DNA from 2 places in the Paenibacillus sp. FJAT-27812 genome. Region 1 is predicted to be linked to the other one. Evidence: riboswitches for the same ligand, from Rfam matches in the RefSeq annotation. Region 1 holds a riboswitch; the other holds the start of a gene.
What was found. A riboswitch is a leader RNA that binds a small molecule or an ion and turns the genes downstream of it on or off. The one in region 1 is predicted to bind cyclic di-AMP.

Region 1 (5,307 bases):
AAGCGGCATGAAGAGGCGGTGCGCGGGCGAGTATCAGAATGTATAGATTGGTTTGCGGAGCATCCGCCGCTGGGCGAGTTTTGTATCGTAGTCGAAGGATCAGAAGGATCTGGCGCAAGCGAGCAGCCAGCTGCCGACATCTGGTGGTCAGAGCTTGAACTTGCTGCCCATGTTGCCCACTATGAAGAGCAGTATGGTCGGAAGGAAGCCATTAAAATGGTTGCCATTGATCGAGGATTGCCAAAAAGAGATGTATATAATGAGGTTAATAGATAAAGCTGTATAAGAAACCATTAATTAGACAAAAAAAAGACCTTCCTGGCCGGGTTCAAGCTCAGGAAGGCATCAAGGAGTATAAAAAAGGTTAGAATTAACAAGTTGATAAGTACAGTATAACCGATTTTTTTTATTTTGTCACAGGTGTTGGCATTTCAGACAAACAAATATGACAAACAATTTTTCCTTTGAAGTAAGATACGTTTTCTGCATTGCCACAGAAGATACATGCAGGCTCGTATTTTTTAAGCATGATGCGCTCGCCATCCACGTAGATTTCAAGTGCATCTTTTTCGCCTATTCCTAGTGTACGGCGTAATTCGATTGGAATAACGACCCGTCCTAGTTCATCAACCTTACGAACAATACCAGTAGATTTCATCATAATCTATCATTGCCCCTCTCAAAATACAATTCGCCATCGTTCGACATAAATTTTGCTTTTATGATTACTATAATACCAACGATTACCATAATAGTCAACCAATAAAATTGACTTTCAAAGCCGTCAGGTTAAGTATTTGACTATACACAAGGCTCATATTACTCTGTAATAGAATACAACAGCTTCGACATTTTGGAAACTAATTTACGACACTATTCGACAATAGTTTCACTTAATGTGTCGAAAATATGAACAAAGGAGATGAGAGACGATGAAGCAACAGCTGACCGAAGAGAAGGTTTTTAAGGACCCTGTCCATCATTATATATATGTTCAGGACCAAACGATTTGGGATTTAATCAATACGAAAGAGTTCCAGCGATTGAGAAGAATCCGCCAATTAGGAACCTCGTATTTAACTTTTCATGGTGCTGAACATAGCCGATTTTCACATTCGCTAGGAGTCTATGAAATTACGCGTAAAATTATTTCTCAATTCGAGCGTAACGGCTATCCCGATTGGCCTGCCGAGGAGCGGCTGGTCTCGCTTTGTGCCGCGCTGCTGCATGATGTCGGTCACGGCCCGTTCTCCCACTCCTTAGAAGAAGTATTCGACACGGATCATGAAGAGTGGACATGCAAAATCATACTGGAGAACACGGAAATCAACCAAGTGCTGCGGGCCGTATCGGAAGAGTTCCCCGCGCAAGTTGCTGCAGTTATCCGAAAAACATATCCAAAGCCCATCGTCGTAAGTCTCATTTCAAGTCAAATGGATGCTGACCGTATGGACTATTTGCTTAGAGATGCTTATTATACCGGTGTCAACTATGGAACCTTTGACTTAGAGCGCATATTACGGGTATTGCGTCCCTATAAAGGGCAAATTGTAGTGAAAGAAAGCGGAATGCATGCCGTAGAGCATTATTTGATGTCTCGCTATCAAATGTATTGGCAGATTTACTTCCATCCAGTTACAAGAAGCTCTGAGATTATTTTACGTCAAATATTTCGTAGAGCGCAGGAGCTTTATGTGGGTGGCTACACATTTGATTGGATGCCGAGCTCACTAAAAGGATTGCTTCACAACTCGATTACGGTGCAAGATTATTTGAAGCTGGATGAAGCACTCGTGCAGACCGCTTTCACGCAGTGGGCAGAGGAGCAGGATTCGCTGTTAAGCGATTTATGCGATCGATTTATGAACCGCCATTTATATAAGTACATAACGATCGAAAATCCGGATGAGGACCTTTTGAATGAGATCGGCCATTGCTTCTCTTCTATAGGAATGAATCCGGATTACCATATGGAAATTGACTTCCCGTTTGACCTTCCTTATGACGTATATCGACCGGACAAAAAAGAAGGAGAAAAGAAAGAAAAAGCGCCGATTTTGTTGTTAGACGGGCAAGATGAAATAAGCGAAATATCTGCCAAATCCGACATCGTTCGCTCGATTACGGGGCTGCATCAAGGCCAGTATCACTTGTATTATCCGGAAGAGCCGCTCAAAAAAAATATTTCCCTGATACCCGATTCGTTGAAAAAATTGTTTAAACTCGACTAAAGGAGCCTGACACTAACATGACATTACTTTTTGATACCCATACGCACTTAGACTCATATAAATTCGACGAGGATCGCGACGAGGTTATTCAGCGCGCGAAGGATGCAGGCGTACACATGCTGCTTAATATCGGCTTTAACCGTGAAACCATCCCAACGACGATCGCGCTTGCTGAGCAGTATGATTTTATTTATACGGCTGTTGGCTGGCACCCGGTGGATAGCATCGACATGCTTCCCGAGGATTTAGAATGGATCGAGCGCCTTTGCGCACATGAGAAGGTTGTTGCTATCGGTGAAATCGGCTTGGATTATCACTGGGACACGTCACCCAAAGACGTTCAGCAGCGTGTATTCCGCGAGCAAATCCGCCTAGCCCGCAAAGTAGGCAAGCCTATCGTTATTCATAACCGCGATGCGCATGAGGATGTTATTCGGATTTTGCAGGAGGAAAATGCAGCCGAGGTTGGAGGGGTCATGCACTGCTTCTCAGGCAGCTGGGAAACCGCAAAACAATGCCTGGATATGAATTTTTATATTTCGTTCGGAGGGCCGGTTACTTTCCAAAATGCAAGGGTACCCAAAGAGGTGCTTAAGCAGGTTCCGCTCGATAAAATTTTGATTGAAACCGATGCTCCATATTTGGCTCCTCATCCGTTCAGAGGGAAGCGAAATGAGTCCTCGTATGTGGCACTCGTCGCACAGACAGCAGCCGAATTATTAGGCAAATCTGTTGAAGAAATAGGCGCAATTACGACCGAAAACGGAAAAAAATGTTTTGGTATTGTCTGAAAACGAGAGAACCAGAGAGAATTTAAGACCTTTATTGCGTAAAAACTAATTTTTATAGCGATTATCGCTTAATTTTTCCGTCTTTATCCACCTTTTTCGCTTAAATCGTCTTTTATCGTATCTTTACAATTCACCTCGTATGAGGGTATGATTCAACTCAGAGCATTACATTTTGTATTGGATTTCCAGTTTGCGCTTAATCTCCATTTGGAGAGCGGGGGAACCAAATACGGGTTTTTGTACCGTGTTTTGAATTCTTCAAGGGGTGAATTTCGGAGCCTTTGCCATGAGCATTGCGTTTTCGAATAGGGCGTCTCTCTTGCCCGAATCCGTCAGCTAACCTCGTAAGCGTTCATAGAGAGTGATCAACCTCGTGCATCCATTTTTCTGTATCCCAGTGTAATCATTTACCGGGAAGCCACGAAACAGATCCTCTGTCGACGGCTTCTTTTTATTTTCGAATAAACGGGAATTTGTCGACATAGGGATTAAAGATGGGGGTGGGAGGATCGATAGCAGTACTGGATTGCGTGCTTGCACGCCAATATACTATAGTCGCGTCAGTTGTATCATGCGTAACACTTGGCGGCGGGGCTATGAAGGAGGACCGATGAAGTGGGAATACTCCAGGTTAAGGACACCCATGGGAAACGATCATCCAGCATGTCTTTCGCATTGCGATGGAAGCGTGAAAACTTGCGTTTGATTCTTTTGAGTGCTACTATCTCAATCGCTATGACTTTCATGTTTTTGGTGTTGTTGTACGGAACGGCTGTCAAAAGCGTCTCCGTAGTAGTGAACGGACAAGAAACCATTGTGGAAACGAAGCAATGGGTCCTGCAACGCCTACTGGATGAACAAGCTATCGCAATTGGACCACATGATGAGGTGTCCATACCGCTTAATGCGGCAATAAAGGACGGAGATCGAATTGAGGTTACTCAAGCGATTCCGGTAATTGTGAAAGCTGATGGCAAGACCTCTACTGTATATACGACAGAGAGAACAGTGCAGGCAGCGATCGAGGAATTAAATATTCCAGTTCGTAATCATGATAAAGTAATGCCTCCGCTTAATACGGTAGTTGATTCGGAATTAACGGTAACGGTCGTACGTGTCGACACGAAGGTGTCTGAATCCGAGCGCGCCATGCCGTACTCTATCGTAAAGAAGAAAGATCCTACGCTGGAAGCGGGCAAGGAAAAGCTCGTGCAAACCGGTAAGGAAGGCCTTATTGTTGAACATATCGAGAAGCAGTACGAGGACGGCATTCTCATTTCGAAGAAGATGGTCAGCAAGGTTGTCCAGACCGCTGCAGTTGACCAGGTTGTCGTTATCGGAACGAAGAAGGCTGAGCCAAAAGTTTCTGTGCTCTCTAACAAAAGCCAGAGCGTTGCAACGCTTACGAAGAGCGGTGTATCGTTCAAGGCCAAGACCGTACTTAAGAACTTCACGCTGACTGCCTATTCGGCAGGTGTCGCTTCTACAGGTAAAGATTCCGACCATCCGGATTACGGGATTACAGCATCTGGCTCCCGTGTGAAAGAAGGACGAACGATAGCGGTTGATCCAAAGGTTATTCCGATTGGCTGGTGGGTTTATATTGAAGGGATCGGTTTCCGCCGGGCTGAGGATACGGGCAGCGCGATAAAAGGAAACAAAATCGACGTATACTTCGATAGCAACAAAACGGCAAATAAGTTTGGCAGGAAGAAGGGCTTTACCGTTTACGTGCTCGGGCCTAATAAACCAACGTCAAGCTAATATGCGGGTTTACCATCATCTTATCGTAATATTCAATTAAATATGCCATCATAAGGAGAGGCACCGCCTCTTCTTTTTGCATGTTTGCGGGTTTATAAGAGTTTATGTTGAAGGGAATGGTCTTGATGATCAAAGAGATCATTGTCGTTGAAGGTAAAGACGATACCGCAGCGATAAAACGGGCGGTTGAAGCGGACACCATAGAGACGAACGGCTCGGCTATCGGCGAGGACGTGCTGAGAAGAATTGCGCTTGCGAACGAGCGCCGCGGCATTATTATATTTACAGATCCCGACCATGCGGGAGAGCGAATTCGCAAAATCGTTGCGCGTCACGCGCCCGGTTGCAAGCATGCTTTTTTGCCACAGGAGCAAGCTTTGTACAAGGGAGATATCGGCATTGAGAATGCAAGCCCGGATGCGATTCGCACGGCACTCTCAGAGCTCCGTACAGAGTCGCTTGACGAATCGGGAGAGATTAGCTTTGAGGATTTAATGGAAGCGGGGCTTATTGTTCATCCA
Region 2 (5,307 bases), 2.8 Mb from region 1:
GTAGGCTGCTTATGCCTTTTCAAAGAAGAATTCGGATGGTCGACAATGCCTAGCTTTTTAGCCGTTATGATTGCAATTGGCGTTAAAAGGAGAACGAATGCGGCTGCAAGCATAAAAGCGGTAATAAGCATAGCTGGAGCTTGTCCATTATTCACTTTTATCTCCGTTCTTAATAAATGTTTTATAGTTCTTAATAAAGGATATCACACTGCTTCTGGATTAATCCACCAGTTATTTCAAATGGTTCATTATAAAATTCAGACGGTTCAAAGCGATTTATTTTTTTCAAAAAAAAAAATTTCATGATTGTATATATTTACAAATGACTCGACATAATAACCTTACATCCAACGAAGGAGTGAACTAACATGAGCAGAAGAAATTCAAACACATTAGTAGTACCGCAAGCAAAGGCAGCACTTGCACAAATGAAAACGGAAGCAGCACAACAACTGGGCGTTCCGTTCTCGCAAGATGGATACAACGGCAATTTATCCACTCGTGATGCAGGTTCGATTGGTGGATATATTACAAAAAAATTGGTGCAAATCGCAGAACAACAATTAGGTCAACGCAACTTCTAGCAAAAGCCAAAAAGCCCTCCATTATCTTCGCGATAATGAAGGGCTTTTTTTATGAGCTATTTTTGAAGATGATACGGAACCGTCGCTATGACCACATCTTTTTGCGTAAACAGATAGGCGCGGAGCATTAAACTTGTCTGGTTGTGCAGAAAATAATGCCACCAATGCTTCGTAATAAATTGTGGAATGAGAATCGTAATATGATCGGTCTCTCCCGTTTTCCATTCAATCGTATCAATAAACCGCATTAGCGGCCTAATGATGCTCCGATAGCTGGAACGAAGCACAATGAGCCGAACGCCAGGGTTCCATTCCTCCCACTTCTTCTCCATGCGTTCAATGTCTTCGTCATCGAAGCCCACATATACGGCAACCACGTTATCGGTTAGCGATTTGGCATAGCTGAGCGAGTGATTAACGACACGTGTTATGCCCGCTACGGGAACAACAATCGTACTGCCTTTTATGACCGGCTTATCATTTGCCATATTGATCCGCAGCTCATCAGCCATATTCCGGTAATGACGGTGGATACCATAGAAAATAAAGATGACGATCGGCAGGAAAATAAACACCATCCAAACGTGGCTAAACTTCGTAATGATGAAGATCAATGTGATCGCAAGCGTCGTCAGCATTCCAATCGTGTTAATAACAAACCGCGATAGCCAGCCTTTTGGCTTCAACTTCAACCATCTTACCATCATCCCAAGCTGGGATAGGGTGAACGGAATAAACACGCCTACCGCATAAAGCGGAATTAAATTTTCGGTATTGCCATGAAAGGTTATAACAAGGAGTGCGGATAGGATTCCTAAAATGATAATGCCGTTTGAAAATCCCAAACGAYCCCCGCGAGCCATAAACATATTTGGCATATATTTATCTTTAGCCAGCATAAAGGCAAGCAGCGGGAATGCGGCGTAAGCCGTATTGGCTGCGAGAAATAAAATCAGAGCGGTTACTGCCTGTATCCCGTAATAAATGACTCCTCTGCCGAATGTGGCATTGGCGATTTGCGATACGACCGTTTCTTTCTCGCTCGGGACAATGCCATACCAGTAGGCTAGCAAACTAATGCCGATAAACATTGCGCCAAGAATAGTCCCCATCATAATAAGCGTCTTTGCCGCATTCCGGTCAGCAGGCTGTTTAAAGTTAGGAATCGCATTCGACATCGCTTCAACGCCAGTAAGCGCTGAGCAGCCGGAGCTGAACGCTTTTAACAACAAAAACAAACTAATATTCAAGACCGCCGAGCCCATCTCCGGCACAGCCGCATGAATGCCGCCTGCTGCATATTTGATCATTCCGGAAATAATAAGCACAAATATTGCGATTACAAACAAATAGACAGGCATGGCGAGGACGGAAGCGGATTCCGTAATTCCCCGCAAATTGATAATCGTCAGCACCAGAATCATCACTAACGCAATGCTGACTCTATGATCATGAAGCGATGGGAAGGCCGAGGTAATGGCATCCGTTCCAGCCGACGTGCTGACAGCGACAGTCAGAATATAATCAACAAGCAGCGAGCCGCCCGCCAGCAAACCAGTCGAGACGCCTAAATTGTCTTTGGCAACGATATAGGCACCGCCGCCTGTCGGGTAAGAAAATATCGTTTGGCGATACGATAAAATTAAAACTAATAATAGACCGAGCACAGCCAGCGAGATCGGAATCGAATACCACACTGCCGCAAATCCGACAGCCATTAACACGATCAAAATCTGCTCTGTACCATAGGCAACCGATGACAGCGCATCGGAGGATAATACAGCTAACGCCTTAAGCTTGCTTAGCTTCTCGCCTTCAATTTCCGCGCTTTTCATCGGGCGTCCGATTAATAACCGTTTAAATCTGCTAACCATGAAGATGCCCCATTTCAATTCATTGGATGATAATCTTTACGTCCTTGGAGTACATTCTCCCTTTAGCATGTTCGCATGTTCATTTGTTATGCACCCTTTTCATCCAACGCTCTAACAGAAGGCCAATCCTAAAATGGACAAAAAAAGCCGCAGGAAAGTAAGGACTTTCCCACGGCTTCTCCAAAAAATATCGGTAGGCACGCGAATAATTCCTCTTCTGGACGCTTACGAGGTTAGCTGACGGATTCGGGCGCAAAAGTCGCCCTAAACTTCGTAAATGAAGTTATTCACCCCTGAGATTAGATCGTATGATCAGCACTCTATGGTTTCCCCGCTTCTTTTTCAGAACTCAGCGATTAAGGTTTATATGCTATACAAGATATCGTGATTGATCTCGTTTTGAATCATACTCCTTCCAAAAAATATTGTAAAGGAACATAAATAATCGAATTGATTTCAAATCCCGCTATATGAATCCATTTAAACGCTTACATCCCATACAATCTTTTCGTATCGCTCTTATGCTCTCTATCTCAATAGCAATTACCCGTTCAACATAGCAATCCGTAAGAAACCTAGGTCAGTTCGGTATGATAATATGAAAGAAGGATAACTTCTCAATATGCGGAGGAAAGGATGTAGTACAATGGCTAAATATACAACCTTTATCAAGTCGGAGGATGCTAGAGCGCAAGCCGAGTTTTATATCCAGGCATTAGGCGGTGAGATCCAGTCTCTGATGACGCACGGGCAATTGTCAAACGCCAGCGATGAGCTGAAGGACAAGGTTTTGCATCTCTGTGTACGGGCTGGAGGCGTTAATTTCTTCATGTCGGATTCCGTATTTGAGCCGCTAGTTAGAGGAAACAACGTTCATCTGGCACTTGAGTTCAAAACGGAATCTGAAGCACGGCAAGCCTTCGACAATTTAGCAGCAGGCGGCCATATTAGCCAACCGTTGGAGCCGGTATTTTGGGGTTCATTATACGGTGAAATCGAAGATAAATTCGGAATCAAATGGATGATAACTACAGCGCAAGAAGTGAGCCAAGCCTGATTCAATCCACCATTTATTTGCTTCTTTGAGGAGGTCGGCCATCAATCTGGTCGGTCTCTTTTTGCTTTGGAGCTAAAATAAAACAAGGGTTTGTCCCCGGAGGTGTCGAATAGTGCCCATGATGGTTCATTCTATAGCATACGATTAGGAGGATGGCGAATCATGTCGTTCTTATTCAAAGCCAGCGATTACCCGCAAAGCCCTGGCTGTTATCTCATGAAAGATGCTGACGGCCGTATTCTCTATGTCGGCAAGTCCAAAAATTTGCGGAGCAGGCTGCGCTCTTATTTTACTAAAAATCATACGCTTAGAAAAATAACCCAGCTCGTTGATGAAATATCATCGATTGAGGTTGTGCTTGTAAATAACGAATCAGAGAGCCTGCTGCTTGAAAACAATTTAATCAAAATACATAAGCCACCCTATAATCGTGCGTTAAAAAAAGACAATAGCGGCTATGCTTATTTGCAGCTTACAGCAGACCCCCTGCCTCGGCTCGATGTTTATTACCGTAATCGGAAACGAAGTCAGACCGCCGCTGCTTCCGCTTCCCTTCCCTTGCATCGTCTGGGTCCCTTCAAAAGTGCCCGCTTTCGCGACGCTTTGCTCGAATTCGTAACGGAGCATTACGGCCTCCGCACCTGCAAAACGATGCCCAAGCAGGTATGCCTGCTGTACCATATCGGCAAATGCAGCGGGGTCTGTGAAGGCAAAATTTCCAAAAGTGAATATTTGGAGCATACCAGGCAGGCGTCCGAGCTTCTCGCTAATCGTGGGCAAGGCTTGATCGAAACGCTTTATGCGAAGATGGAGGCTTATGCGGCAAAAATGGAGTTTGAGAAGGCGCAGCAGATGCTGCTAAGCATTCGCAATCTGGAGCAGGCATCTGACAAGCAAATCGTCGATCGTGAGGCGGCCATCGATCAAGATGTGCTTTACTTCGGGGAAACGCATGTGCTGGTAGCTAAGGTTCAAGAAGGCATGCTGCGGGATTTTCAAATGTTGGAACTTAAATCTGCGGATGTAGAAACAGCTTATGACCAGTTCATTATGACGCGTTACGCCGAGAATAGCCCTGATGAATTGATTGTGAACGTCATAAATGACCAGAAGCTTGTGCGTGCAGCCATTAGAGGAAAAACGAAAAAGCTGCTCACCATTACACAGCCGAAGCGCGGGCTAAAATTCGATTTGCTCCAGCTGTGCAAATACAACTATGACTATCGAATCGAGCGGCTTCGCTGCGGGCAGGAACAGCCGGTCCCTTAAAATCGCTTTATTTTTGAGCAACCTTAGCCATATCCCTGCTCTCCAAGATGGAAGTTTCATATCCTCTGCTCACGATGTGGATCATTGCTCTGCCAAGCTCGCTGAGTGTGATGACATGCCTTGGAATAAGCCGGCGCAGGACGGGGTACAACCACGTAAATGCACCATAAAAACGATGGGCATTTTTCAAGCCTTTAGTCGGATGAATGTAGCCGGGACGGAACATATATGCGCTTTTGAAAGGCAGCTGCAGCAGGTGGTTTTCCGTTTTTCCCTTCACCCGGGCCCACATGCTTCTCCCTTGTTCCGTTCGATCCGTTCCCCCGGCAGTCACGTAACAGAAAACCATCTCTGGATTTAATTTGGACAGTAAGCCTGCAACATACATGGTCAAATCATACGTAATTCGGCTGTACTCAGCTTCACTCATTCCAACCGATGACACGCCAAGGCAAAAGAAGCAGGCATTGTAGCCTTCGAGCTGGGATTCTACCAAAGATAGATCAAAAAGATCGGCTTGCAC

Region 2: linked by a shared signal. The riboswitch ahead of ADU23_RS19890 (APC family permease) and the one ahead of ADU23_RS08805 (3D domain-containing protein) in region 1 are both predicted to bind cyclic di-AMP.

What each region holds. Positions count from the first base shown of each region.
Region 1 is NZ_LIGH01000001.1:2,048,164-2,053,470, reverse strand. It holds gene rsmI (16S rRNA (cytidine(1402)-2'-O)-methyltransferase) at 1-276, shown strand, start outside; gene ADU23_RS08820 (AbrB/MazE/SpoVT family DNA-binding domain-containing protein) at 407-661, opposite strand; gene ADU23_RS08815 (HD domain-containing protein) at 933-2,231, shown strand; gene ADU23_RS08810 (TatD family hydrolase) at 2,249-3,022, shown strand; cyclic di-AMP (ydaO/yuaA leader) riboswitch at 3,206-3,389, shown strand; gene ADU23_RS08805 (3D domain-containing protein) at 3,638-4,786, shown strand; gene rnmV (ribonuclease M5) at 4,912-5,307, shown strand, end outside.
Region 2 is NZ_LIGH01000001.1:4,799,092-4,804,398, reverse strand. It holds gene ADU23_RS19900 (glycosyltransferase family 4 protein) at 1-155, opposite strand, end outside; gene ADU23_RS19895 (alpha/beta-type small acid-soluble spore protein) at 369-584, shown strand; gene ADU23_RS19890 (APC family permease) at 641-2,458, opposite strand; cyclic di-AMP (ydaO/yuaA leader) riboswitch at 2,666-2,823, opposite strand; gene ADU23_RS19885 (VOC family protein) at 3,105-3,515, shown strand; gene ADU23_RS19880 (GIY-YIG nuclease family protein) at 3,678-4,784, shown strand; gene ADU23_RS19875 (NAD-dependent epimerase/dehydratase family protein) at 4,792-5,307, opposite strand, start outside.